DNA from 3 places in the Janthinobacterium sp. 67 genome. Region 3 is predicted to be linked to each of the others. Evidence: predicted binding sites of a transcription regulator. Region 3 holds the regulator's gene; each other region holds the start of a gene.
What was found. Region 3 encodes LexA, which represses DNA repair genes until DNA is damaged. Its sites were predicted from a motif close to ACTGTATNNNNATACAGT; they were not measured.

Region 1: CLU90_RS14900 (DNA topoisomerase IV subunit B) is a predicted target of LexA. The motif match lies at 2,042-2,059, and genes of this name have one in related genera.
Region 2: CLU90_RS10000 (PA0069 family radical SAM protein) is a predicted target of LexA. The motif match lies at 7,165-7,182, and genes of this name have one in related genera.

What each region holds. Positions count from the first base shown of each region.
Region 1 covers NZ_PGES01000001.1:3,314,543-3,324,214, forward strand. Annotated here, with positions in the region: gene kdpA (potassium-transporting ATPase subunit KdpA) at 1-1,586, opposite strand, end outside; gene kdpF (K(+)-transporting ATPase subunit F) at 1,586-1,675, opposite strand; gene CLU90_RS14900 (DNA topoisomerase IV subunit B) at 2,138-4,135, shown strand; gene CLU90_RS14905 (molecular chaperone HscC) at 4,135-5,844, shown strand; gene CLU90_RS14910 (J domain-containing protein) at 5,857-7,668, shown strand; gene parC (DNA topoisomerase IV subunit A) at 7,717-9,672, shown strand, end outside.
Region 2 covers NZ_PGES01000001.1:2,206,541-2,216,212, forward strand. Annotated here, with positions in the region: gene CLU90_RS09965 (hypothetical protein) at 1-157, opposite strand, end outside; gene CLU90_RS09970 (diguanylate cyclase) at 208-1,947, shown strand; gene maiA (maleylacetoacetate isomerase) at 1,975-2,625, opposite strand; gene CLU90_RS09980 (fumarylacetoacetate hydrolase family protein) at 2,639-3,661, opposite strand; gene CLU90_RS09985 (VOC family protein) at 3,710-4,243, opposite strand; gene CLU90_RS09990 (LysR family transcriptional regulator) at 4,370-5,305, shown strand; gene CLU90_RS09995 (gamma-glutamylcyclotransferase) at 5,368-5,955, shown strand; gene CLU90_RS10000 (PA0069 family radical SAM protein) at 5,960-7,102, opposite strand; gene CLU90_RS10005 (tRNA-uridine aminocarboxypropyltransferase) at 7,231-7,935, opposite strand; gene CLU90_RS10010 (methyl-accepting chemotaxis protein) at 8,022-9,672, opposite strand, start outside.
Region 3 covers NZ_PGES01000001.1:2,521,998-2,531,669, reverse strand. Annotated here, with positions in the region: gene purF (amidophosphoribosyltransferase) at 1-512, shown strand, start outside; gene CLU90_RS11345 (cystathionine gamma-synthase family protein) at 620-1,861, shown strand; gene lexA (transcriptional repressor LexA) at 1,932-2,567, opposite strand; gene rpsF (30S ribosomal protein S6) at 2,833-3,219, shown strand; gene priB (primosomal replication protein N) at 3,240-3,539, shown strand; gene rpsR (30S ribosomal protein S18) at 3,565-3,855, shown strand; gene rplI (50S ribosomal protein L9) at 3,883-4,338, shown strand; gene CLU90_RS11315 (replicative DNA helicase) at 4,474-5,859, shown strand; gene CLU90_RS11310 (DUF47 domain-containing protein) at 5,954-6,580, shown strand; gene CLU90_RS11305 (inorganic phosphate transporter) at 6,620-7,633, shown strand; gene CLU90_RS11300 (MBL fold metallo-hydrolase) at 7,680-8,576, opposite strand; gene CLU90_RS11295 (GAF and HD-GYP domain-containing protein) at 8,775-9,672, shown strand, end outside.

The DNA of each region.
Region 1 (9,672 bases), 790 kb from region 3:
ATGGCGATCGCCAGCATCACGTTGTAGAACGGCGTGTTGGCGGACAGGCCCGCAAACGCGCTGCCGTTGTTGTTGGCGGCCGACGTGAAGGCATACAGGATTTCGGAAAAGCCATGCGCGCCCGGGTTGGCCACGCCGATCTTGCCCGGTTCGACCATCACGGCGATCGCCGTACCCGTCAAGACCAGGGCTGGCGTAATCAGGATGGCCAGCGACACCATCTTCATTTCATAGGCCTGGATTTTCTTGCCCAGGTATTCAGGCGTGCGCCCTATCATCAGGCCGGCGATGAAAACGGCCAGGATGGCGAACATCAGCATGCCGTACAGGCCCGTGCCCACGCCGCCGAAAATCACTTCGCCGAACTGCATCAGCAGCAGCGGCACCATGCCGCCCAAGGGCATGTAGGAGTCGTGCATGGAGTTGACGGCGCCGCACGATGCGGCCGTCGTCACCGCCGCGAACAGGGTCGAGGAGCTGATGCCGAAGCGCGTTTCCTTGCCTTCCATATTGCCGCCCGATTGCAGGCTGCTGGCCTGCTGGTCCACGCCCAGCGCTTGCAGGGCGGGATTGGCCTGCTGCTCGGCGCTCATCACGCCGGCCGACATGACGACGAAGATCAGGGTCATGGCGGCCAGCACGGCCCACCCCTGGCGCAGGTCGCCCACCATGCTGCCGAAGGTGAAACACAGGCCGGCGGGGATGATGAAGATGGCCAGCATCTGCAGGAAGTTCGACAGCACGGTGGGGTTTTCATACGGATGCGAGGAATTGGCGTTGAAGAAGCCGCCGCCATTCGTGCCCAGCAGCTTGATCGATTCCTGCGACGCGACGGGGCCCATGGCGATCGTCTGCGTCGTCGCCACTTGCGCTTCCATCACGGGCTTGCCGGCAGTGTCCAGCACGGGCTGGCCGTCGGCCGTCAGCTTCGGCGTTTCATACGCCACGTGGTCGAGCAGGGTCACCTCCTTGTAGGCGGAAAAATTCTGGATCATGCCTTCGCCCATGAAGACGACGGACAGGGCCAGGGACAGCGGCAGCAGGATATACAGGGTCGAGCGCACCAGGTCGACCCAGAAATTGCCGATCGATTTGCCCGAGCGCGAGGCGAAGCCGCGCACCAGCGCGAAGATCACGGCGATGCCGGTGGCCGCCGAAAAGAAGTTCTGGCACGCCATGCCCAGCATCTGGGTCAGGTAGCTCATGGTCTGTTCGCCGCCGTAGCCCTGCCAGTTGGTATTGGCGACGAAGCTGACGGTGGTATTGAACGAGGAATCGGGGCTGACGGCGCCCAGGCCCTGTGGATTCAACGGTAAAAAGCCCTGCAGGCGCTGCAGGCCGTAGACGAAGACCGCGCCCACGGTGTTAAAGACGATCAGGGCGATGGCATAGCTTTTCCAGCCCATGGCCTTGTCGGCGGGCAGGCCGGACCAGCGGTACAGCAGGTTTTCCAGCTTTTGCAGCCAGCCCAGGCCGCGTACGGGCGCATCGCCGGCCACCTTGGCCATGTACAGGCCCAGCGGATAGCCGGCGGCCAGCAGCACGGCCAGGAAAGCCACCAATAACAGTATCGATTGCGTCGTCATCACAGTTCCTCCGCCTTCAGCAGCGCCACCAGCAGGTACACGAGCAGGCCAGCCGAGACGACGGCGCCCAGCACATAAAACGCGTTCATTTGACGCTCCCTAATTTGTCGCAGGCGACGGCAAAGCCGGCCGCCAGGACGAAAAACACGGCAATCAAGCCGAGATACACGAGATCCATTCCCACCCTCATTCAGGTTTGTTTTGATAGTGAGCAGATTAGCCAAAAGGGTCTAAAAAATTCGTAAAGACTGGGGAGGCGGCTGTAAACAAGATGTAAAAACGGGGGCTTTACCGCATAAAATCCAGCACAATTGGCGCAAAACCACGCGCGCGGCGCACCGTTGTTGCCTTGGAGTAGCGCTATTGCCCGCCGATCAAGATAGAATGCGCGAGCGTCCGCACAAGGACGCCTGGCCTGCCGCACTGCCCTCCCCCAGTGACGCCGGACGGGATATACTGTATATTCATACAGTTATCGCCGCCGCTGTCATTGCGCCCGCAGTGCCCTGGCCAGGCGTTCCAACCACTGTCTTTACTTAGCTTGAACACGTATGGCCACTAAAAAACCAGCATCCGACTACAGCGAATCATCCATCCGTGTCCTGAAAGGACTGGAACCCGTCAAGCAGCGCCCGGGGATGTACACCCGCACTGAAAATCCGCTGCACATCATTCAGGAAGTGATCGACAATGCCTCCGACGAGGCGCTGGGCGGTCATTGCACGCATATCGCCGTCACGCAAAACACGGATGGCAGCATCACCGTGGAAGACAATGGCCGCGGCATCCCCGTCGGCCTGCACCCGGAAGAAGGCGTGCCGACCGTGGAAATCGTGTTTACAAGGCTGCATGCGGGCGGCAAGTTCGACAAGGGTTCGGGCGGCGCCTACGCGTTCTCGGGCGGCTTGCATGGCGTCGGCGTATCCGTCACCAATGCGCTGTCCTCGCGCCTGGAAATCACCGTCTGGCGCAAGGAAAGCGACGGCAATGGCTTGCACCACATGGTGTTTGCGCATGGCGACGTGATCGAACCCCTGAATTCCCGTCCCGCCCCGCGCGACGGGAAGAAGTCGGGCACGCGCGTCACGGCCTGGCCCGATGCAAAATACTTTGATTCGCCGAACATCTCGCAAACGGAACTGCAACGCCTGCTGCGCTCGAAAGCCGTGCTGCTGCCGGGCGTCACCGTCACCTTGACCAACGCGAAAACGGGCGACACGCAGACCTGGCAGTATGCGGAAGGCTTGCGCGGCTACCTGACCGAAACGCTGGCGCAGGTATCGAATGGCGAAACCCTGATTCCCCTGTTCGAAGGCGCGCAGTACGCGGGCCCGGACTCGGAAGGCTTTGCCGAAGGCGAAGGCGCGGCCTGGGTGGTCGCATGGACGGAAGAAGGCGCCATCGTGCGCGAATCGTACGTCAACCTCATTCCCACCTCGAATGGCGGCACGCACGAATCGGGCTTGCGCGACGGCCTGTTCGGCGCCGTGAAAAACTTCGTCGAAATGCACTCGCTGCTGCCCAAGGGCGTGAAGCTGCTGCCCGAAGACGTGTTTGCGCGCGCCTCCTTCGTGCTGTCGGCGAAAGTGCTGGACCCGCAATTCCAGGGCCAGATCAAGGAGCGCCTGAACTCGCGCGACGCCGTGCGCCTCGTCTCGACCTTCACCAAGCCGCCGCTGGAACTGTGGCTGAACCAGCACGTCGACTACGGCAAGAAGCTGGCCGAACTCGTGATCAAGCAGGCGCAGTCGCGCCAGCGTTCGCTGCAAAAAGTGGAAAAGAAAAAATCGTCGGGCGTCGCCGTCCTGCCCGGCAAGCTGACCGACTGCGAATCGTCGGACATCGCGCGCAATGAACTGTTCCTCGTCGAGGGCGACTCGGCGGGCGGTTCGGCCAAGATGGGCCGCGACAAGGAATTCCAGGCGATTCTGCCCCTGCGCGGCAAGGTCTTGAACTCGTGGGAGACGGACCGCGACCGCCTGTTCGCCAATAACGAAATCCACGATATCGCCGTGGCCATCGGCGTCGATCCGCACAGCGTGGGCGATACACCCGACCTGTCCGGCCTGCGCTACGGCAAGATCTGCATCCTGTCCGACGCGGACGTGGACGGCTCGCACATCCAGGTACTGCTGCTGACCTTGTTCTTCAAGCACTTCCCTGCCCTGATCAACAAGGGCCACATCTGCATCGCCCGCCCGCCTTTGTACCGGGTCGACGCGCCCGCGCGCGGCAAGAAGCCGATCCAGAAAATCTATGCGCTCGACGATGGCGAACTGGTGGCCATCGAGGACAAGCTGCGCAAGGAAGGCGTGAAACAGGGCGCCTGGTCGATCTCGCGCTTCAAGGGCCTGGGCGAGATGAACGCGGAGCAGCTGTGGGAAACGACGATGAACCCGGACACGCGCCGTTTGCTGCCCGTGACCTTGGGTGAAGTCGACCACATGGCTTCGGCTTCCCGTTTCAATATGTTGATGGGCAAGGGCGAGGCGGCCGGACGCCGCGCCTGGATCGAGGAACACGGCAATGAGGCGGAGGCGGATATCTGATGATCATCGGCATCGACCTGGGCACCACCAACAGCCTGGTCGCCATCTGGCGCGACGGCAAGGCTGCCATCATCCCGAATGCGCTCGGCGAGCACCTGACGCCATCGTGCGTGAGCATCGATGACGACGGCACCGTGCTGGTGGGCCGCCCCGCGCGCGAACGCCTGCAGACGCACCCGCAGCTGACGGCGGCCGTCTTCAAGCGCTACATGGGCAGTGAAAAGAAGATCGCCCTCGGCACGCAGCAATTCCGCCCGGAAGAACTGTCGTCGATGGTGCTGCGCGCGCTGAAGGAAGATGCCGAAGCCTTTTTGGGTCACAAGGTCGAGGAAGCCATCATCACCGTGCCTGCGTATTTCAGCGATGCGCAGCGCAAGGCCACGCGCATCGCCGGCCAGTTGGCGGGCTTGCGCGTGGAGCGGTTGCTGAACGAGCCGACGGCCGCCGCGCTGGCCTACGGCATCCGCGACAAGGAACAGGAAAGCAAATTCCTCGTCTTCGACCTGGGCGGCGGCACCTTCGACGTGTCGATCCTGGAACTGTTCGAAGGCGTGATGGAAGTGCGCGCCTCGGCCGGCGACAATTTCCTCGGCGGCGAAGACTTCGTCACCGTGCTGGTCGACGCTTTCATGGAAGGCAGCGGCCTGCGCGACGCCGTCGGCAGCCGCCTGCTCGACCCGCGCCAGCAGCAGCTGCTGCGTGACGAGGCCGAGCGCGTCAAGCGACTGCTGTCGGAGCAGCCGTCCGTGCGCATGGCCACGCGCTACCAGGACAGGGAATACAGCTGGGAGATCGGCGAAGACAAGCTGGCGCAATTGTGCGAGCCGCTGCTGGCGCGCCTGCGCCTGCCCGTGGAACGGGCGCTGCGCGACGCCACCATCCGCGCCGCGGAATTGAATGAAGTGGTACTGGCCGGCGGCGCCACGCGCATGCCGCTGGTGCGCAAACTCGTCTCGCGCATGTTCGGCCGCTTCCCCGCCATCCACTTGGATCCGGACGAAGCCGTGGCGCTGGGCGCCGCCGTGCAGGCGGGCCTGAAAATGCGCGACGCGGCCCTGGACGAAGTGGTCATGACGGATGTGGCGCCGTATTCGCTGGGCATTTCGATCTCACGCCAGGTCGGCCCGAACCAGTATGAAGGCGGCCATTACCTGCCCATCATCGAGCGCAATTCCGTGGTGCCCGTCTCGCGCACGGAAAACATCACCACCATCCACGACAACCAGAAGGAAATCAACGTGGCGATCTTCCAGGGCGAGTCGCGCCTGGTGGCCGACAACGTTTTCCTTGGCAAGATCAGCTTCCCGATCCCCGCGAAAAAGGCGGGCGAGATCGGCATCGACGTGCGCTTCACCTATGACATCAGCGGCGTGCTGGAAGCGGAAGTAACGGTGCTGGCCACGCAGGAGCGCCACAAGATGATCATCAGCGACAACGCGGGCGTGATGACGCCGGAACAGATCGAGCAGCGCTTTGCGGAACTGGCCGACCTGAAGATCCACCCGCGCGAGCAGCTGGAAAACCGCACCCTGGTCACGCGCGCCGACCGCCTGTACGAACAGTCGCTGGGCGACGTGCGCCAGTATCTGGCGGCGCACACGGCCAATTTCCAGGCCGCGCTGGAGACGCAGGACCCGAACACCATCCGCAAGGCCCGCCAGGCGCTCGACGAGGTGCTGCGCCAGGTCGAGAGCGAGAGCTTCCTGTAGATGGACGGCGGCATGGACAAGGGGCAGCGCAGCCTGTGGGCAATCCTGGGCACCGAGCCGACGGGCGACGAGCGCGCCCTCAAGCGCGCGTATGCGAAACGCCTGAAGGTGACGCGTCCCGAAGACAATCCTGCCGCCTTCCAGGAGCTGCGCGACGCGTATGAATACGCGCTGCGCCATGCACACCTGTTTGCCGAGGAGTTTCCGGAAGCGCAAACGGCCGAAGCCGAAACGGTAACGGTGGAAACGCCGGCCATGGAAACGGCCGAGCTGTGGGGCATCGTCGACGAACCCGCGCAGGAAGCGCAGGAGCCGCCTGCGGAACTGTGGGGCGTCATTGCCCGGGAACCCGCGCCACCGCCGGAACTATGGGGCGTGGTCGCCATCGATCCTGTCCAGGAAGCGGCCAATCTGTGGCAAGGCTGCCTGGCGCTCGCGCGGCATGCGGATGCCGGCGAGGTACTGGCCGGCATCCTGCAGGACGACGCCATGCTGAACCTCGACGTGCGCGAGGAATTCGAGCTGTGCGCGCTGCGCTATTGCGCCAGCGCCGGCTATGAGCTGGCGCTGCGCCAGGCCCTGTTCGAGCATCTGGGCTGGGACCGTGATTTTTCCTACCTGGCGCGCAGCCATGGAGACCTGGTGCGCAGCGCCGTGCAGCGCTACCGGGCCGACCGCTCGTTCGCCCATTTCAGCGACAACCGCGACAGCTACCCGGGCTTGGACTGCATCACGTCGCAGCAGCCGCCGTCGGCCTACGCGCGCCAGCTGTTCGACCAAAAATTCACGCTGCAGCTGCGCGAGCTGCTGCACGCGATACGCTGGCAGCACGGCGAGATGCTGGCGTACAAGCTCGATACGGACCTGTTCGAGCGGTGGGAACAGGCCGTCCATGCCAAACGCTACTTCAAGCAGACGGCGCTGGCCTCGGGCGGCCTCGGTTTCGTGCTGCACTTCATGCTCGCGGGCGTGCTCGATGCGGCCGGCTTCAAGCTCGGCGACACGGCGGCCTATACCAGCCTGCTGGGCTTCCAGGCGCTCGCCTTTTCCCTGCTGGCCATGCATGCCTTGCGCTGGCCGGCATCCCTGTTCACCCGATTCGACACGCTGCACGAGGCGCTGCAGGACCGCCTGCCCGTGCTGTGGCAGCGGCCCGGCTTGCGGCAACTGGGCTGGATCGCGCCCTACCTCGTGCTGGCACTGCTGCTGTTCCTGCCCGAGCGCAACGACACCATGCGCCTCGTTACCGCCGCCGGCTTGTGCGCATCCGCCCTGCTCGCGTATGCGATGAACCGCCAGCTGCTGCATGGCATGCTGCTGCTCCTGTGTCTGGGCCTGTCGCTGTTCGCGGCCATGTTCATGAGCGGCAAAGGCCCTTCCGCGCTGGCCATCGGCGATGCCATGCCATTGATATTTTGCCTGGCGGCGCTGGCCTTGCGCAGCGCCACCGGCCTGTATGGCGATTGCGGCTTCCCCGAGGCGCTCTTGCCCCGCTTGCGCGCCGCATGGCTGATCGGCTGTGCGGGCTTGCTGTCCTTGTTGTATGTGCAGCAGTTGCCGGCCGCCCTCGTGGGCGCCGCGCTGTATGCCTGGTCGTGCGCCGGCTTGCTGTTTTCCCCCACCGATTTCAAATGGAAGACGATCTGGCCGGTCGTGCTGGTGCCGTCCCTCGCCAGCTTTGTACTGGCCGGCCACGCCCCTGCCATCCGCGCCATGCCGATGATGCATCACAGCGTCGAACTGACCCTGGCCGTGCTGTATCTGACCTTGCGCTACATGTATCTGACGTACGGCAAGTCCTTTTCCAAATCCAGGCTGTCATAATCGGCCCCACGAATTCAACCGCAACCACTCAACACCGAAACAAGCGCCATGTCCACACAAACCAATTTATTTGACGATGCCCAGCCTGAGCCAATCGAGCCGGATGAACCGGTATTCGACGGCGAAGCGCTGACCCTGTCCACCTTTGCCGAGCGCGCCTATCTCGATTACGCCATCTCCGTCGTCAAGGGCCGCGCCCTGCCCGACGTCTGCGATGGCCAGAAGCCCGTGCAGCGCCGCATCCTGTATGCGATGAACGAGCTGGGTCTGAATTCCACCGCGAAGCCCCGCAAATCGGCGGCCGTCGTCGGCGACGTGCTCGGTAAATTGCATCCGCACGGCGACCAGTCCGTGTACGACGCGCTCGTGCGCATGGCGCAGGATTTCTCGCTGCGCTACCCACTGATCGATGGCCAGGGCAACTTCGGCTCGCGCGACGGCGACGGCGCCGCGGCCATGCGTTACACGGAAGCGCGTCTGACGCCGATCGCCAAGCTGCTGATGGATGAAATCGGCATGGGCACGGTGGATTTCCAGCCCAACTACGACGGTTCGACGGAAGAACCGAAGCTGCTGCCGGCGCGCCTGCCGATGGTGCTGCTGAACGGCGCCTCCGGCATCGCCGTGGGCCTGGCGACGGAAATCCCGTCGCACAACCTGACGGAAGTGGCGAAAGCAGCCGTCGCCATGATCCGCGATCCGAAGATCACGCACGCCGAGCTGATGGCCATCATGCCCGGCCCCGACTTCCCCGGCGGCGGCCAGATCATCACGCCGCCATCGCAAATCCAGGACATGTACGCGAGCGGCCGTGGCAGCATGAAGGTGCGCGCGCGCTGGAAGATCGAGGAACTGGCGCGCGGCCAGTGGCAAGCCGTCGTGACGGAACTGCCGCCGGGCACCTCATCGCAAAAAGTGCTGGAAGAAATCGAGGAACTGACGAATCCGAAGATCAAGCTGGGCAAGAAGGCCCTGTCGCCGGAACAGGTGGCCCTGAAGGCGCTGATCCTCAATTCGCTCGACACCATCCGCGACGAATCGGGCCGCGCCGCGCCCGTACGCCTCGTGTTCGAGCCGAAGTCGAAGAACCAGGACCAGACGGAATTCATGCTGATGCTGCTGGCGCACACCTCGCTCGAATCGTCGACCTCGATCAACCTGGTGATGATAGGCGGCGACGGCCGTCCGCGCCAGAAGGGCCTGGGCGACATCCTGCGCGAGTGGATCGACTTCCGCTTCGAGACCGTCACCCGCCGCACCGGCTACAAACTGGGCAAGGTCAAGGACCGCATCCATATCCTGGAAGGGCGCGAAGCGATCCTGCTCAATATCGACAAGGTGATCCAGATCATCCGCAATTCGGATGAACCGAAGGCGGCCCTGATCGACGCGTTCAATCTGTCCGAACGCCAGGCCGACGACATCCTGGAAATCCGTCTGCGCCAGCTGGCGCGCCTGGAAACGATCAAGATCCAGCAGGAATTGGCCGAGCTGCGCAAGGAAGAAAAATCGCTGCAGGACCTGCTCGACAACCCGGGTTCGATGAAGCGCGCCATCATCCGCGAAATCGAAGCGGATGCCAAGCAATTCGGCGACGCGCGCCGCACCCTGATCGAGGAAGCGCAAAAGGCCGTGGCCGAGCAGAAGGTCGTCGACGAACCCGTCACCGTCATCATTTCGGAAAAAGGCTGGGTGCGCGCGCGTACCGGCATCGGCCACGATGCGGCGCAATTCACGTTCAAGGCGGGCGACAGCCTGCATGGCGCCTTCGAGTGCCGCACGGTCGACACCCTGCTGGGCTTTGGCAACAACGGCAAGATTTACTCGGTTCCCGTCTCGGCGCTGCCCAACGCGCGCGGCGACGGCGTGCCGATCACGACCTTGTGCGACCTGAGCGGCGGCACCCCGGGCAACGCCGTGCGCATCTTGCACTACTTTGCGGGCAATGGCGCCACCAATTTGCTGCTGGCGTCGAGCGCCGGCTACGGCTTCATCGCCAAGGCG
Region 2 (9,672 bases), 320 kb from region 3:
GAATGAGCACAATCCCCACCTTCCACAGCAATACCAATATAACAACAATCGTATCAAAAATTACACGCCGCCTGCGCCAATCGAGGCTGGCAATGCTAGACTGGTTTCCTTGGAACTTGAGCCACATCAAGAAATAGTGCTTGCCGGATTCTTCCATCCACTACCACTCATTACGCCTGTGCAAGTTCTCAACACACTGCCCTGTCCATGCCCTGTCCCTACCTCATCCGTTTGCGCGCCGCGATACGCCTGCCCTGCCTGAGCTTTCTGCTGTCGCTATGCTGCAACGCACCCGTCCATGCGCAAGACCTGGCGCAGATCAGCGCACCGCGTTTTGCGCCAAGACAGGTGCTGGTACTGTATTCGCTGGGCAGCGATGCCTCATCGCAGTGGCAAACGCTGATCCACAAGGGCATGAGCGCGGAACTGGCCAACGAGAACTGGCGCCTCGCGCCCGGCATCTACGAGGAGCGGCTCGATTCCGTGCGCGTGGGCGAACAGCCTGCCGTAGCCGGGCTGGAAACCTATCTGCAAACCAAGTACAGGATGGTGCAGTTCGACGCCATCATCACGGAAAACTACCTGGCGGCCCAGTTCCTGAGCCGGCACCCGACACTGTTTCCCGGCGTGCCCCGCTACTATGTGAACCAGGGACGGCAGGACTGGGCGCCTGCCGACGGCATCAATCTCGACGTGCGCCACGATTTCGGCAAGGCCGTCGCCGTCATGCTGCGGGTGACGCCGGGGCTGCGCCATATCGCCATCGTCGGCGACGCCAGCGCACGCGGCCAGGCGTGGATCGCCGCCATCCGCGCCGCCGTCGCGCCCTACCAGGACCGGCTCGAGGTCGAGTTCTGGGATCACCTGAGCCAGGATGAATTGTGGCGCCGTACCGGAATGCTGGGAAAGGGCAGCGCCATCTACCTGCTGCCCGTCTACCGTGACGGGCTGGGACAGCGCACCACGCCGCCCGTGATGGCGCGCGACCTGGCCTCGCGCAGCGCCGTGCCCATTTTCACCAGCGTGGAATCGCTGATACTGCCCGGCGTGGTGGGCGGCTATGTCATCAGCGGCGAGAAAGTGGGGCGCACCATCGCGCGCATCCTGCTGGGCAGGACGCCCGACCCGGACGGCATGCAGGCGTACATCTTCGACGATGCGGCGGTACAGCGTTTCGGCTTGCGCAACCTGCCCGGCGAGGCGCGTATCCTGAACCGGCCACAGGGAGTATGGGCGCAATATCACTGGCAGATCATCGCCGGGCTGTCGCTGATCGCGCTGCAAGCGGCACTGATCACGGCCCTGCTGCTGGCCCAGCGCAGCCGCCGCGCCAGCGTGGCCACCCTGCATGCGGAGCGCGACATGCTCGAGGAACGTGTCTTGCAGCGCACCCTGGAACTGCTGGTGGCCAACTCCCGGCTGGAGCAGCAAGCCACGACCGACCCGCTGACGGGCCTGGGCAACCGCCGCATGATGACCCTGCGGCTGACGGAGGAGCTTGAGCGCGCCCAGCGCTTCGGTCATACGCTGTCGCTGCTGATGATCGATATCGACCACTTCAAGCGCATCAATGACGGCCATGGCCACGACGCGGGAGACCGCGCCATCGCTGCCGTCGCGCAAGTGCTGCGCAGCGTCACGCGGGGCATGGATACGGCGGCGCGCTTTGGGGGCGAGGAATTCGTGCTGCTGATGCCGGAGACGCCGCTGACAGTGGCGCTGGACGTGGCCGAGCGCCTGCGCCTGGCGGCGGCCGGCTTGCGCGTGGAATGCGATGACGGCCAACTGGTCAGCCTGACCATCAGCATCGGCGTGACATCGAATACGCCGCAATCGACGGCGCCGGCCAAGCGGCAAGCGGACAACTTGACGGATCTGCTGATCCGCGCCGACCAGGCCCTGTACCGCGCCAAACATGGCGGACGGGACAGGGTCGAGTGGAGCTGAACCCGCCCCCCTTATTGACCGGACGCCCTATTCGGCGTCAGGCTGCCGCGACGGATGGGCGGCCGCAAACGCGGGCAAGGCGGCGCAATGCGCATGAATGCGCGCCACGCGCGGGTACGGCGCCAGGTCGATGGCGAAGCGCTGCGCATTGAATACCTGCGGCACCAGGCAGCAATCGGCTATCGTCGGACTGTCGCCATGGCAGAACAGGCCCGTGCCGGCCGGATCGCCCTGCGCCAGCAGCGCTTCGACGGCCGCCAGCCCCTCGGCCATCCAGTGGCGGTACCACTCCTGCTTGGCCTCGTCCGACAGCCCCAGCGTGTTTTTCAGGTATTTCAGCACGCGCAGATTCGTCAGCGGATGCGCGTCGCAGGCGATGGCCAGCGCCAGCGCGCGCACGCGGGCCCTTCCCAGCGCGTCCGCCGGCAGCAGCGGCACGGCCGGCCGCGTCTCGTCCAGATATTCAAGCATCGCCAGCGACTGCGTCAGGATGGCGCCCTCGTCGTCGAGCGCCGGCACCAGGGCCGACGGGTTGACGGCGCGGTAGGCTGGCAGCAGCTGCTGTCCGCCATCCTGCAGCAGATGCACGGGGATGCTGTCGTAGGCAATGCCTTTGAGATTCAAGGCAATGCGCACGCGGTAGGCGGCCGAACTGCGGAAATAGGTGTACAGCTTCATGGGCGCCCTCCCCTCAGGCGCGGCCGGCGTACAGGGCCACGGTCTGCTCGATGCTGCCGAAGATGCTGGCGCCGGCCGCGTCGCGCATCTCGATGCGCACCGTGTCGCCGAACTTCAGGTAGGCCGTCTTGGGCGCGCCGTGTTCGATGGTTTCATACATGCGCACTTCGGCCAGGCAGCAGTAACCGACGCCGCCGTTCTCGATGCTCGAGCCAAACAGGTTGCCCTGCTTGTTCGACACGGTGCCGGAACCGACGATGCTGCCGGCGCCCAGTTCGCGTGTCTTGGCCGCATGGGCGACGAGTTGCGCAAAGTTGAAGGTCATGTCTTCGCCCGCATTCGGCTTGCCGAAGGGCTTCTCGTTCAGGTCCACCAGCAGCGGCAAATGCAGCTTGCTGTCCGCCCATTCATTACCCAGTTCGTCCGGCGTGACGGCGACGGGCGAAAACGCGCTGGCCGCCTTCGACTGGAAGAAGCCGAAACCCTTGGCCAGTTCGCCCGGAATGAGGTTGCGCAAGGAGACATCGTTGACCAGCATGACCAGGCGGATGGCTTTTGCCGCGTCGTCCACGCCGGCACCCATGGCCACGTCGCCCGTAATCACCGCCACTTCCGCTTCCAGGTCGATGCCCCACTCTTCGGACAGGGCGAAGATCGGCTCGCGCGGGCCAATGAAACTGTCGGAGCCACCCTGGTACATCAGCGGGTCCGTGTAGAACGAGGCCGGCACTTCCGCGTTGCGCGCCTTGCGCACCAGTTCCACGTGGTTGATGTAGGCGGAACCGTCGGCCCACTGGTAGGCGCGCGGCAGCGGCGAGTGACACAGCTTTGCATCAAACGGCTGCGCGTCCGGCGCCTTGCCCGCGTTCAGGTCGGCGTAGGCCAGTTCCAGTTTCGGCGCGACGGCGTCCCAGTTGTCGAGCGCGGCCTGCAACGTGGGCGCGATGGCGGCCACGCGCTGGTACTGGCGCAGGTCGCGGCTGACGAGGACCAGGGCGCCGTCACGGCTGCCGTTTTTCAGGGTTGCGAATTTCATGGTGTTCCTTGTTCGGTGTGTGTTTCAGAGAGTGGGGGGCCGGGGCGCTCAGGCGTCGGCCGGCGCATGCATCCAGGCGGCGTGCTTGGGCGCGCGGCGCGTCTGCGACCATTCTTCCAGCATTTCCCATTTGACGGCGTCCAGTTTGGCCATCATCTCGGGCGTGCCCACGTTGGCCGCCAGTTCCAGGCGGTGGCCGTTCGGGTCGAAGAAATAGATCGACTGGAAGATGGCGTGGTTGACGGGGCCCAGCACCTCGATGCCGCCGGCCACCAGGCGCTCCTTGGCGGCCAGCAGTTCTTCCATGCTGCCCACTTCCAGCGCCAGGTGCTGCACCCAGGCCGGGGTATTGCGGTCGCGGTCCATCGGCGGCTGCGTCGGCAGTTCAAAAAAGGCCAGCACATTGCCCTGGCCCGCGTCGAGGAAGACGTGCATGTACGGGTCCGGCGCCTTGGTCGACGGCACCAGGTCTTCGGCGATGGCGAGGACGAAATTCATGTTCAAATGCTTGACGTACCACTCGACGGTTTTCTTCGCGTCGATGCAGCGGTAGGCGACGTGGTGGATTTGCTTGATCTTCATGTGCTTGTCTCCAATGGATGGCGCCGTGGGCGCGTTGGCTGGCCAGTTTTTCAGCTTTTCACCATTAGAATCGAGTTACAGCTATCATACAAACAATTTTTAACCATTGATTTATCGGATTATCTTATGAGTCCCAGCCTGCGACAGATGCGCGCCTTCGTGGCGCTGGCCAAGACCGGCAGTTTTACCCTGGCCGCCGAATACCTGCATGTGACGCAATCGGCCTTGAGCGGCTTGATCAAGGAACTGGAAAGCGTGCTGGGCGTGCGCGTAGTCGAGCGCAGCACGCGCAAGACGCAGCTGTCGGAAATCGGCCGGGAACTGTATCCGCTGTTTGAAAAGATGATCGAAGACCTCGATGGCGCCATGGCCGGCATCGCCCAGCGCAAGGCCCTGAAAACGGGCATGGTGCGCATCGCCGCGCCGCAGATGATGGCGTGCACCCTGCTGCCGGAAGTGATCGCCGCCTACCGCCAGGCGCACCCGGACGTGCAGCTGCGCCTCGTCGACTGCCCAGTGGAGAATGTCTCGGCGCGCGTCTTCAGCGGCGAAGTCGATTTCGGCATCGGTCCCGAGCGCGACCCGACGGCGGAAATTGCCGCGCAGGCGCTGTTCGAAATGCCCTTCGTGCTGGTCTTCCCCGAGCAGCACCCGCTGCGGCAAAAGGAAAGAGTCACGTGGGCCGACGTGGGCGACTACCCCTTCATTTCACTGCAGGGCCAGTTCACGGAACGCCTGCTGCGCGACATGCACGGCAGCTTCCGCGAGCTGTCGCTTAACCCCTACAATGAAGTGACGTTCATGACGACGGCGCTGGCCATGGTCAGCGCCAACCTGGGCATCACGGTCTGCCTGCCGTACGCGGAACCGATGGTCAAACTATATCAATTGCAGATGCGCGCCCTGCACGAACCGGAACTGACGCGGCGCTTTTTCGTGTACACGAAGACGGGGCGGTCGCTGTCGCCGGCTGCCGAAAGCTTCATGGCCTTCCTGTTCCAGTTCGTCGAGACGCACGAGTGGAACGTGGGAGCGGGCGGTCCAGCCGGCGCCGTTTTATAATCCACCATCGCCCCTTCACCGCTTACACCATGACCCAGCCTGACCAGAACGACCTGTCCGCCATCGACGCCGCCACCATCGCCATCAACCAGCGCATGAACAAATTCGACGGCCATGCACAGGTTTGGCTGTTCGGCTATGGCTCGCTGATCTACAAGGCGGACTTTCCGTATATCGAACGCCGCCCCGCCAGCATCGCCGGTTGGACGCGGCGCTTCTGGCAAGGCTCGCACGACCACCGCGGCACGCCGATGGCGCCGGGCCGGGTCGCGACCATCGTGCCGCAGGCCGGCGCCGTGTGCGACGGCATGGCCTACCTGATCACGCCCGAAGTCTTCGCCCACCTCGACCATCGCGAAAAGAACGGCTATTTGCGCCTGGCCACCGACATCACCTTCGAGGACGGCGGCAAGGTCGAAGGCCTCGTGTACATCGCCAACGAGGAAAACGCCGCTTTCCTGGGCGCCGCCCCGGAACTGGACATCGCGCGCCAGATCGCCCGATCAAACGGACCCAGCGGCCCGAACAGCGAATACCTGCTGCACCTGGCCAGCGCCCTGCGCGAACTGGGCAAGAGCGATCCGCACGTCTTCGCCATCGAGCAGCATCTGGCGCACATCCAGGCAAAGACCCACGATAACGCCGCGTAACTTCTTAAAACAGATCCAGCTGCCCCGCATTGCCATTTTTCACTTTCGCGCCCAACGGCGGCACCACCAGCGGCCGGCGGAACTGCGTGCAATCGAGCTGCTTGAAGCGGCCGCCCTTGCCGTGCAGCCCCAGCCGGTGCACGGCTTTTTCAAAGCGCTGGCGTATGAGGTCCGCCCACACGCCTTCGCCCCGCATGCGCGCACCGAACGCGCTGTCGTAATCCTTGCCGCCCCGCATTTCGCGTACCCGGTTCATCACGCGCTGCGCCCGTTCCGGGAAGTGCGCTTCCAGCCATTGCTGGAACAAGGGACTCACTTCCCACGGCAGGCGCAGCACCACGTAATGAGCGTGGATGGCGCCCGCGTCGCGCACGGCTTCGAGCAATTGCTCGATTTCCGGTTCCGTCACAAAGGGAATGATGGGCGCGATGCTCACGCCCACGGGGATGCCCGCCTCGGTCAGGGTGCGGATGGTGCGCAGGCGCCGTGCCGGGGCGGCCGCGCGCGGTTCCAGGGTGCGGGCGATGGCCGGGTCGAGCGTGGTGACAGTGACGGCCACTGCCGCCAGATGCCTGGCCGCCATCGGCGCCAGAATGTCGATATCGCGCTCGATCAGCGACGATTTCGTGATCAGCGCCACGGGGTGGTCGCACTCCTGCAGCACTTCCAGCACGCGCCGCGTCAGCTGCCGCTCGCGTTCGCACGGCTGATACGCATCGGTATTGACGCCCAGGGCGATCGGTTCTGGCACGTACGACGGCCTGGCCAGTTCGCGCCGCAACAGCTCGGGCGCGTTCACCTTGGCGTAGATGCGGCTTTCGAAGTCCAGGCCCGGTGACAGGCCCAGATAGCTGTGCGTGGGACGGGCAAAGCAATAGATGCAGCCATGCTCGCAGCCGCGATAGGGATTGAGCGACATATTGAAGGGCAAATCGGGCGAAGCGTTGCGCGTGAGGATGGTGCGCGCCTGCTCGTCGCTGACCTGCGTCTTCCAGGCCGGCGCCGCCTCTTCCCCAGCCGCCCCATCCAGGCCGCCCACGCTCCAGCCATCATCGAAGCCGGCGCGCGCATGCACCTCGTAGCGCCCTTGCAGGTTCGATACGGCACCGCGCCCCTTTTTGGCTTTCAGCGATTGCGGCGGCAGCATGGCTTGCCCGGCAAAGCTGTCATCGTGCTCTGGAATGATTGCTTTCATGAACGGCCCCATTAACTGTATATACGTACAGTATACTATGCCGCTGTCCGGCCAATATCAAGGGCTGCCATGGTGCTATTTCAAGCTTTTTCGCCCTGCGCCATGACATAACTCAACTGCTGCGCCACAAAACCGTCAAATGCCGTGATCAGGGGAACGAAGCGGGCCGCGTCCTGCTCCAACTGCATGAGGGCGTAACACGTTGCTTCCAGAGTCGATAACTGGTCTGGCGCGTGCGCCTTGCGGATCAGGTAATGGGAAGCGGGCGTATCGCGCAAAGGCAGGCGCGGCAGCTGCTGCAACAGGGGATTCAGATACAGCATCTTGCGGCTCTTGCGCCAGGTGGCGTCCAGCACCACCAGCCGCAGGCGGGCCGAAAATGGGGCCGGATCAGACAAGATGGCGGGGTCAAGCGCTGGCGGCGGCGCGATGCCCAGCGAACGGTCGCCTGGCGTATCCGGGTATAGCAACACGTTGTGCTTGCCGGCCAGCAATTCGTCGAGCGTTTCGGAAGCAAACTGCTCGCCCGTCAGCATGTGGCTGTTGGGCAGGCTCAGGTGCAGCAAGCGGGCGCTGCCCTTGGCATTGTGGACTTCCAGCGGATGCTGCAGGATCAGTACTTCCACCGCGTGGGAAACGGGGGTGATCCAGCGGCAGATGCAGCTGCTTTCAGCGCGCAGGCAGGCCGGGCAGCGCGCGCGTTTTGCGGGTTCAGCCGGGGAGGACGATGCAGCGGGTTGGCTGAAGGTATGGCTGGAAGTATTACTGGAGGGTTGGCTGGGGATACGGCGGGTGGTCATGGCGGAGCGCGTTCGCGGCTGTCTTCAAGCCGCGATTGTAGCGCCCGCGCCATGCCAGGGGGAGTTTGCGCTTAAAACTCTTCCCACTCGTCGGCGCCCGACGCCACCGGTGCCTTCGGCGCGCGTGGACGCACGGCGTCCGCTTGCGCCGACTTGCCCGGCGCGGGTGCCGCCACGGCCGGTGCCGGCGCGCGGTACTTGGCAGGCCGCATGACGGGACGGGTGGCAGCTTTTACTTGAGCAGACGCCGCCACGGACGGACTGGCACTGGCCGACACATAGTGCTGCGCTGCATCGAGCTTGAACAGGCCCACGACGTCGGCCAGCTTGGCCGCCTGTTCCTGCATGGATTCGGCCGCCGCGGCCGCTTCTTCCACCAGGGCCGCGTTTTGCTGCGTCACCTGGTCCATCTGGCCGATGGCCTGGTTGACTTGTTCGATGCCGGCGCGCTGTTCATCGCTGGCGTCCGTGATCTGGTTCATGATCTGCGTCACATGGCTGATGCTTTGCACGATTTCGTCCATGGTGCGGCCCGCCTTGTCCACCAGTTGTGAACCGGCCTCGACCTTTTGCACGGAATCGTCGATCAAACCCTTGATTTCCTTGGCAGCCGCGCTCGAGCGCTGCGCCAGGTTGCGCACTTCACTGGCCACGACGGCAAAACCACGGCCCTGCTCGCCGGCCCTGGCCGCTTCCACGGCCGCGTTCAGTGCCAGGATATTCGTCTGGAAGGCGATGGCGTCGATGACGCTGATGATGTCGACAATCTTGCGCGAGGAATCGTTGATCGAACCCATGGTGCTGACCACTTCCGATACCACCACCCCGCCCTTGCTGGCGATCTGCGAGGCGTCGATGGCCAGCTGGTTGGCGCTGCGCGCATTGTCGGCATTGAGTTTCACGGTGGAGGTCAGCTCTTCCATGGAAGACGCCGTCTCTTCCAGCGAGCTGGCCTGCTCTTCCGTGCGTGACGACAAGTCGAGGTTGCCGGCGGCAATTTCACTCGACGCCGTGCTGATCGATTCCGTGCCGGAACGCACCTGGCCGACGATGCTCACCAGCTTGTCGTTCATGTTTTTCAGCGCGTGCATCAATTGCCCCGTTTCATCGCGGCTTTCCACCACGATATGGCTGGTCAGGTCACCGGCGGACACGGCTTCCGCCACTTCGACGGCCCGCGTGATGGGGCGCGTGATCGAGCGCGTGATCCAGTACGCGCAAGCAATGCCCAGCAAGATGGCGACCACGCCAAGCGAAATCAGCAGCGTACGGCCGTTTTCGTAGCGCGAACGGATTTGCGCGGCCGTTTCATCGAGCAATTTGGCTTCCAGCACTTCCAGCTTCTTCAGCGACGCCAGGTAGATGTCGCGCTTGACGGCCATGTCGCCTTCGTACAGGCGCTTGCCCAGTTCCAGGTCGCCCGCATTCTTGGCCTTGAACACGTTCTTGCGCACTTCCGTGTAGGCCTTGCGCGTGCTCAGCACCTCCTGGTACAGCGCCTGCTCTTCGGCGCTCAGCTCGCTCTTGCCGATATCGTTCTGGATTTCCGTGGCGCGTGCGGACGAGACCGCCATTTCCTTTTCAAACTGTTTCTGGTGTTCGGGATCGCTGACTTTCCAGGCGGCCGCCGTGCGCGCCGCGTTCACCTCGATGACCTTGGTCCATTCGCCGATCAGGCGCTCGTTGCGCACCTTGACGTTGACGAGCGCATCGGTCTCCTTG
Region 3 (9,672 bases):
GCCAGGCGGCGCGCAAGAAATCCGTGCGCCAGAAGCTCAACGCGATCCCGTCCGAGTTCAAGGACAAAGTCGTGCTGCTGGTCGACGATTCCATCGTGCGCGGCACCACCAGCCGTGAAATCGTGCAGATGGCGCGTGAAGCCGGTGCGACGAAGGTCATCTTCGCTTCGGCCGCGCCACCGGTGATCTACCCGAACGTGTACGGCATCGACATGCCGACGCGCGACGAGCTGATCGCCTACGGCCGCACGACGGAAGAGGTGTGCCGCGAAATCACGGCCGATTACCTGGTCTACCAGGATATCGGCGCGCTGAAGCAGGCCATCGCCGACGTCAACCCGGCCCTGACGAACTTCGAGGCTTCGTGCTTCGATGGCGTCTACGTGACGGGCGACGTGTCGCAGGAATACCTGGACCGCCTGGAATATGCGCGCCACCATCCGAAGGCGGCAGCGCCCGAAGATACGCCACGTTCCCAACTGAACCTGAACCTGGCGACAACGGAAGCATAAGTACCTGCCCGGCCGATGCCGGGCTTTTTTTGGGGTCGGACCTTCAGGTCTGACCCCAGCACTTGCCTTGGGTTAAGCGGCAAGACGAGTATTTTGGAACTTCCACCATGACCACCAAAAAAAACTACGGCTTCACCACCACCATCCTGCATAACGACCGCCGCAAGGGCATCGAGCACGGCTCCTTGCACAAGCCCGTGCATACCTCCGTTGCCTTTGGCTACGCCGATGCGCGCCAGCTGGCGTCCGTGTTCCAAGGCAAGGAAGCGGGCTTCCGCTACGGCCGCCAGGGTAACCCGACCGTTTCCGCGCTGGAAGACAAGGTCAACCAGATGGAAGACGGCGTGGCGACCCTGTGCTTCTCCACCGGCATGGGTGCCATCGGCGCCGTGGTGCAATCGTTGCTGCGCGCGGGCGACCATGTCGTGTCGTCGGCCTTCTTGTTTGGCAACACCAACAGCCTGTGGCAAACGGTGACGGGGCAGGGTATCGGCGTGTCCTTCGTCGACGCCACGGACGTGGCCAACGTGGCGGCCGCCATCACGCCGGCCACGCGCATCGTGTTCGTGGAAACCATCGCCAATCCGCGCACGCAGATCGCCGACCTGAAGAAAATCGGCGACCTGTGCCGCGAAAAAGGCATCTTGTACATCGTCGACAACACGATGACGACGCCATATCTGTTCCGCCCGAAAGCCGTGGGCGCGGGCCTGGTGGTCAATGCCTTGACGAAATCGATCGGCGGCCACGGCAATGCCCTGGGCGGCAGCTTGACGGACACGGGCGTGTTCGACTGGACGCAATATCCGAATATCTTTGAGAATTACAAAAAGGCGGCGCCCGCGCAATGGGGCATCGCGCAAATCCGTGCCAAGGCCTTGCGCGACTTCGGCGCCTCGCTGGGGCCGGAGGCGGCGCACCATATCGCCGTCGGCGCGGAAACCATGGCCTTGCGCATGGACCGCACTTGCTCGAACGCCCTGGCGCTGGCCACCATGCTGGCCGCCGACCCGAGAGTGGCGGCCGTGCATTACCCGGGCCTGGCGTCGCACCCGCAGCACGCGCTGGCGACGGACTTGTTCCGCAGCTATGGCTCGCTGTTCAGCTTTGAGCTGAAAGACGGCATCGACTGCTTCGATTTCCTCAACCGTTTGAACTTGGCCATTCCAGCGAGCAACCTCGGCGACACGCGCACCCTCGTCATTCCCGTCGCCCACACGATTTTCTACGAGATGGGGGCCGAGCGTCGCGCCAGCATGGGTATCGCCGAATCCCTGATCCGCGTGTCGGTGGGCATCGAAGATGAGGCCGATCTGCTCGAGGATTTCAGCAATGCGCTGGACGCATAAGCAGCCGCGCATAATGTAAAAAAGGGCCGCGACAGTCATGCTGTCGCGGCCCTTTTTTTACGCTAAAAGCTTAATGCCAGCTGCGCATGAGTCCTACCGCCAAGCCTTCCAGGGCGAACTCATCTTCCGGCGACACGGTAATCACCTTGAAGTCCGGGTTTTCAGGCAGCAGTTCGATGACGGAGCCCGTCTTCTTGTAGCGCTTGACGGTGACTTCGTCGCCGATGCGGGCGACGACGATCTGGCCATTCTTGGCGCTGTCGACTTTTTTCACGGCCAGCAAGTCGCCATCCATGATGCCGGCGTCGCGCATGGACCAGCCGCGCACCTTGAGCAGGAAGTCGGGCTTGGCCGAGAACAGGGCAGGGTCCACGTTGTAGCTCGCTTCCAGGTTTTCCTGCGCCAGGATGGGCGAGCCCGCAGCCACCCGGCCGATCAGGGGCAGCGACATCAGCAGCGCTGCCGGCACTTTCGACGGCGGCGCTTCGGCGGCCGCGCCGATCAGGCGGATGCCGCGCGAGGTGCCGGGCGAAATCTCGATCGCGCCCTTGCGGGCCAGGGCCTGCAAATGCTCTTCGGCCGCGTTGGCCGATTTGAAACCCAGTTCATTGGCGATTTCGGCACGGGTGGGAGGAAAACCCGTGTTTTCAATCGCGTCCTTGATCAGGTTCAGGATTTGTTCTTGTCGTGCTGTCAGCTTGATCATGAGCGGTGGGTGCATACTAAAATGCTGTCTATATGAACAGTCTGTATTTTTGTACAGTATCGCGCACTATGCAAGGGGATTTCGGCCTTTTTGCGTGATTTTGAAAGAAATACTGCTATCCGGGCAAGAAAGGGGCGGCTTGGCGGGCGCGGCGCAAGCAATGATTGAATAGTTTGCGAAAGGCGGTTATAATCTTCGGCTGACCTTCCCACACCCGTCTTGACGCCGGGGTGGGCGATTATCAATCCGACCTGAAGGAGTTTGCATGCGTCATTATGAAATAGTCTTTATCGTCCATCCGGACCAAAGCGAGCAAGTGCCCGCGATGATCGAACGCTACAAAGCCAGCGTAACCACCCGCGGCGGTTCGGTTCACCGCGTGGAAGATTGGGGCCGCCGTCAAATGGCTTACTCGATCCAAAAGCTGCCTAAAGCACACTACATCTGCCTGAACATCGAATGCGACAACGAGACCCTGGTCGAGTTGGAAACAGCATTCAAATTCAATGATGCCGTGTTGCGTCACCTGACCGTTAAAATGAAGAAAGCTGAAACAGCTCCTTCGCCGATGATGAAATCGGTACAACGCGAAGACGCGGCCAAAAGCCACCGCACCGAAGCACCAGCAGCCGCTCCAGCCGCAGCCGCTTAATTTTTGACCAGGATCGTGCGCTGAACCAGCTACAAGTTACCGCCATCATTGCCGAGCGCGAAATATTGCGCTACACCCCGGCAGGGCTGCCGATTGTGAATGCAGTATTGCAACACAGTTCGCAGCAGATGGAAGCAGGGATTGCCCGTTTGACCGAGTTTGATGTTGCCGCGCTAGCCGCTGGCGAAATCTCAGGCCGGTTCAGTCAGGCAAGCTTGGGCGGGATCTATCAGTTCACGGGTTTCCTGGCCAGAAAAAGCCGCAACAGCAAGAGTTTGGTGTTTCACATCATTGATTTTAGTGCAGTCATTCCCGACTAGCGCATTTTAGATACAGGAGCCTGACATGGCATTCGGTAAAAAGTTCGACAAAAATAAGCTCAAGCTTAAAGAAAAACGCAAACAGCAAAACCCATTGTTCAAACGTAAGAAGTTCTGCCGCTTCACGGCAGCTCACGTTGAGCAAGTCGACTACAAAGACGTCGACACGCTGAAAGACTTCGTCCAGGAAAACGGCAAGATCATGCCAGCACGCCTGACCGGTACCAAAGCGCACTACCAGCGCCAAGTCGACACCGCAATCAAGCGCGCTCGCTTCCTCGCGCTGCTGCCATACACCGATCTGCACCACGCTTAATCGGTCAGATATTCCTGGAGAAGAACTATGCAAATCATTCTGTTAGAAAAAGTTGTTAACGTCGGTAACCTCGGCGAAGTCGTCAAAGTCAAAGACGGTTACGCACGTAACTTCCTGATCCCGCAACGCCTGGCACGTCGTGCTACGGCAACCGCTGTGGCTGAATTCGAAGTCAAGCGCGCTGAACTGGAAAAAGCTGCTGCCGCCAAACTGGCCGCATCGCAAGCCCAGGGCGAAAAACTGAGCGGCCTGACCGTTCAAGTTGCTCAAAAAGCTGGCGTCGATGGCCGTCTGTTCGGTTCCGTCACCAACTTCGACATCGCTGAAGCGCTGACCAAGCAAGGTTTTGCTGTTGAAAAAGCACAAATCCGCATGCCTACCGGCCCGCTGAAGATCGTTGGCGAGCACAACGTTTCGGTTGCTCTGCACACCGACGTGGTCGTGGAAGTTGTTATCGCTGTCGTTCCAGACGCGAACGCGTAATTGTCTGCGGGCCTGGCCCGCAAGCATTGCCGCACTATGAAAAGCCGGGTTCGCCCGGCTTTTTTGTGGCCTTTTTTTCGCTCAATTTCAGCCCTTTATTTTTGCCAGCACGCCGAAGCGGGTATAATTCGCGCCATGAACGCCCCCTCTGATCCGCAACTGGATTCCCTCCGTATTCCGCCGCATTCGATCGAAGCAGAACAATCCGTCATCGGTGGTCTGCTGCGCGACAATGCCGCGTATGACCGCATCGCCGACTTCATGCATGCGGAGGATTTCTATCGCTATGACCATCGCATCATCTTCGAGCAAATCGTCAAGATGGTTAACGCTTCCAAGCCAGCCGATGTCATTACTGTTTTTGAAACCCTGACCCAGCTCGGCAAGGCCGATGACGTGGGTGGACTCGCTTACCTGAACGCCATGGCGCAAAACACGCCATCGGCCGCGAATATCCGGCGTTACGCCGAGATCGTGCGCGACCGCGGCGTGCTGCGCAAGCTCATCACCGTCGCCGACGATATCTCCGGCACGGCCTTCAGCCCGCAAGGCAAGGAAGTCAAGCAGATGCTTGACGAGGCCGAATCGAAGATTTTCGCCATCGCCGAAGAAGGCGCGCGCGGCGCTCAGGGCTGGACCGCCATCCAGCCCCTGCTGACGCAGGTGGTCGAGCGCATCGACGAGCTGTACAGCCGCGACAACCAGAGTGAAATCACGGGCGTGCCCACCGGTTTCATCGACCTCGACCGCATGACCTCCGGTCTGCAGCCGGGCGACCTGGTGATCGTGGCGGGCCGTCCTTCGATGGGCAAGACGGCGTTTTCCGTCAACATCGGCGAAAACGTGGCCATCGACAGCGGCTTGCCCGTGGCCGTGTTCTCGATGGAGATGGGCGGCGCCCAGCTGGCCATGCGTATGCTCGGCTCCGTCGGACAGCTCGACCAGCACCGTTTGCGTACTGGCCGCCTGAACGACGAAGACTGGCCGCGCCTGACGAATGCGATCCAGAAGATGAACGACGCGCAGTTGTACATCGATGAAACGCCCGCGCTCAATTCCATCGAATTGCGCGCCCGCTCGCGCCGCTTGTCGCGTCAATGCGGCAAGCTGGGCCTGATCATCGTCGATTACTTGCAACTGATGTCGGCCAATACGCCGGGCGACAACCGCGCCACGGAAATTTCCGAGATTTCGCGGGGCTTGAAAGGCCTGGCGAAAGAACTCGGATGCCCCGTGATCGCGCTGTCCCAGCTGAACCGCTCGCTGGAGCAACGCCCGAACAAACGTCCTGTCATGTCCGACTTGCGCGAATCGGGCGCTATCGAGCAGGATGCCGACGTGATCCTGTTCATTTACCGCGACGAGGTGTATAACCCCGACTCGCCCGACAAGGGAACGGCCGAGATCATCATCGGTAAACAGCGTAACGGTCCAATCGGCAGCATCCGCCTCACCTTCATGGGGCAGTACACCAAATTTGGCAATTACAGTGGTGGCCTGGCGCTTTACCAAGGCGACTAAGACTCAGCAGCACTGGCAATTCCATCGGCCGCCCCCGACAACGGGGCGGCTTTCTGTAGTAAATAACACGACTCAATGCTTAACGGAGAATGACATGTTTGGACGCTTGATGCCCACTGAGGGCAAGTTTTTTGAATTGTTTAACCAGCACGCGGAACTGTGCGTCAAGGGCGCCAAAGAGATGCTCGGCCTGATGACCAATTTCGACGACCTGGAAAACCGCGTGCATGCGATCGAAAGCATCGAGAAACAGGCGGACAAAGTCACCTACGCCACCGTGGAAATGCTGCACAAGACCTTCATCACGCCGATCGACCGCGATGACATCCATCAGCTGATCACGCGCCAGGACGACATCCTCGACCTGCTGGAAGATGCGGCGCAAACCGTCTCGCTGTACGACCTGAAAGCCGTTACGCCGGAAGCCAAGCGCCTGGCCGAACTGGTGCTGGCCTGTACCGAAAAAGTGCGCGACGCCGTGGCCATGCTGCACAACATGGACAACTCGCGCAAGATCGTCGCCATCTGCGAAGAGATCGACCGCCTGGAATCGGATGCCGACCACGTGATGCGCGCCGCCATGTCCAAGCTGTTCCGCGACGAACCGGACGTGCGCAACCTGATCAAGCTGAAAGCGATCTACGAAATTCTGGAAACCGTGACCGACCGTTGCGAAGACGTGTCCAATATTATCGAAGGCATCATCGTCGAAAACGCGTAAGCGTTGGGCCTGTCCTGAACCAGAATCAGAAAAGAAACTATAATGACCATACAAATCAGCATCTATGTGCTAGGCCTGTTGATCGTCCTGGCGCTGCTGTTTGACTTCATGAACGGCTTCCACGATGCCGCCAACGCGATTGCCACGGTGGTCTCGACGGGCGTATTGAAACCGCAGACCGCCGTTGCCATGGCTGCCACGTTCAACTTCGTCGCCATCTTCGTGTTCCACCAGCTGACCGTGGCCGCCACAGTGGGAAAAGGCACCATCGATCCGGCCGTGATCGACCAGTACGTGATCTTCGGCGCGCTGATGGGCGCCATCTTCTGGAATTTGTTTACCTGGTACTACGGCATTCCCTCGTCGTCCTCGCACGCCCTGATCGGCGGCCTGGTGGGCGCGGCCGTCGCCAAGTCCGGTACGGGCGCGCTGGTCGCGGCCGGCCTGTGGAAGACCGTCGCCTTCATCGTCATCGCTCCCGTGCTGGGCTTTGTCTTCGGCTCGATCATGATGCTGATCGTGTCGTGGATTTTTGTCCGATCGACGCCGCGCAAGGTCGATAAATGGTTCCGCCGCTTGCAACTGGCATCGGCGGCCGCCTACAGCCTGGGCCACGGCGGCAACGACGCGCAAAAAACCATCGGCATCATCTGGATGCTGCTGATCGCCGCCGGTTATTCGAACGCAGCGGACCAGATGCCGCCGATGTGGGTCATCATCTCGTGCTACACGGCCATCAGCTTCGGCACGCTGTTCGGCGGCTGGCGCATCGTCAAGACCATGGGCCAGAAGATCACCAAGCTCAAACCGGTCGGCGGCTTCTGCGCCGAAACGGGCGGCGCGATCACCCTGTTCGTCTCGACGGCGCTGGGCATTCCCGTGTCGACCACGCATACCATCACGGGCGCCATCGTCGGCGTCGGCTCGTCGCAAAAAATGTCGGCCGTCCGTTGGGGCGTGGCGGGCAATATCGTCTGGGCCTGGATCTTCACGATTCCCGCCTCCGCGTTCGTCGCGGCAGTCGCCTGGTGGATCGGCCACCATATAATGTAATGGATAGCCGACGCCAGTAAAAAGGGAGCCTTGCGGCTCCCTTTTTTTATGCGCCGGCCAGTTCCACCGTCAGTCCCTCGCAGGCGAGGAATACTTGCAAGCCGTCGAGCCGGCTGCTGTAACGCCCCATCACGTCGGCAAAGACGGCTTCGAGCTGCTCGTCGCTGCGCGTCGGTTCGTGGTGGGTGCAGTACAGGCGCCGCGCACCGCAGCGCAGGGCCAGGTCGAAGGCGGCGTCGAAGGTGCCGTGGCCCCAGCCCTGCTTGCCCGGGTATTCTTCGCGCGTGTACGAGCAATCCATGATCAGCGCGTCGACGCCGGCGACGAGCGCGTCGATGCCGGCCTGGCGCTGCGCATTGCGCGCCGCGCACGCCGCGTGTTCGGTGTGGCCGGGTGGATGCAGGTTGTAGAACGGTTCATGGTCGCCGCTGAAAAACAGCGAGGCGCCGGCGCAGTCGATGCGGTAGCCGAGGTTGACGACGGGATGGTTCATTTCCGCGCCGCGCACGCGCGCGCCGCCCACGTCGACGGCTTCGCCGGGCGCCAGGGTGCGGTACTCGATGCTGGCCGCCATGGCCGCTTCGCTGACGGGAAAATAACTGCCTTGCAGCTGCACCGCCATCACGTGCTCGATGCCGCGCCCGTTAATGCCGTCAAAGGCGCCATGCAGGCGCATGCGGTTGCCGGCCACGAACAGGGGCGAAAACATGGGCAAGCCGTGGATGTGGTCCCAGTGGCTGTGCGTGATGAAGACGTGCGCATCGACGGGCTGGCCGGGCGGCAGCTGCTGCGCCAGCGAAAAGATGCCGCTGCCCGCATCGAGGATGATCAGGCTGTCGTTATCGGTGCGCACTTCGATGCATGTGGTGTTGCCGCCATAGCGCGCCGTGCGCGGGCCGGGGGAGGGGATGGAGCCGCGCACGCCCCTGAACGTGAATTTCATTCAGTACCTTGTTACGGTGTAATTATTGTTGATTCTATTCTAATTAATGAGATTGGCGGCAACATTTATGTGTGTTGCGATACGGAAAGTTATTTCATTTTGTTGTGAGTAAGTAATGTACAGTGCGCGGGACGGCCGTTACACTGGCGCTTGCCGACTTCCCCTTTTTTGCTTGCCCATTACCTGATTGTCACCAATATGCCTCAGTTGCACCCTGAGAAAATCGCCCACAGACTGGAGCAATTGACCGAACTCAGCGTCGCGCTCGGCCACGGCCTGGGCGGCGAGGGACACGATATCGGCGCGCTGTTGCAGCGCATTGTGCTGCTGGCAAAAAGCATGAGCGGCGCCGACGGCGCCACCCTGTACCGGCCCGTGCTCGAGGGCCGCCAGCTGGCGTTCGATATCAGCGTCAACGACAGCCTGGGCATTGCGCAGGGCGCGGACATGGGCTTGCCGGGCGTGCCCCTGTTCGATGGCGCGGACCAGCCGAATCTGGCGTCCGTGGCCGCGTATGCGGCGAACATGCGCCGCAGCGTGAACATCGCCGACGTCTACCGCGACGAGGCCTTCAACTTTTCCGGCATGCGCGAGTTCGACCGCCACCACGGCTACCACACGCAATCGATCCTGACGGTGCCCATGAGCGACCATGAGGGCGACCTGATCGGCGTGCTGCAGCTGGTCAATGCCAAGGATGGCGAGACGGGCCAGGTGCGCGCCTTTTCCTCCACCGACCAGCGCTTCATCGAGGCGCTGGCCGCGCAGGCGGGCGTGGCGCTGACGAATCAGCTGCTCATTTCGCAGCTGGAAGAGCTGCTCGAATCGCTCGTGACCCTGATCAATATCGGCATCGATGAAAAGTCGCCCTACACGGGGCGGCACTGCCAGTTCGTGCCCGAGCTGACGATGCTGCTGGCCGACGCCGCGCACGCCACGCAAACGGGGCCGCTGGCCGATTTCCGGCTCAGCGACAACGAGCGCAAGCAGCTGTGGCTGGCCGGTCTGCTGCACGACTGCGGCAAGATCACCACGCCCGTGCACGTGGTCGACAAGGCCACCAAGCTGGAAACCATTTTCGACCGCATCGCCCTGA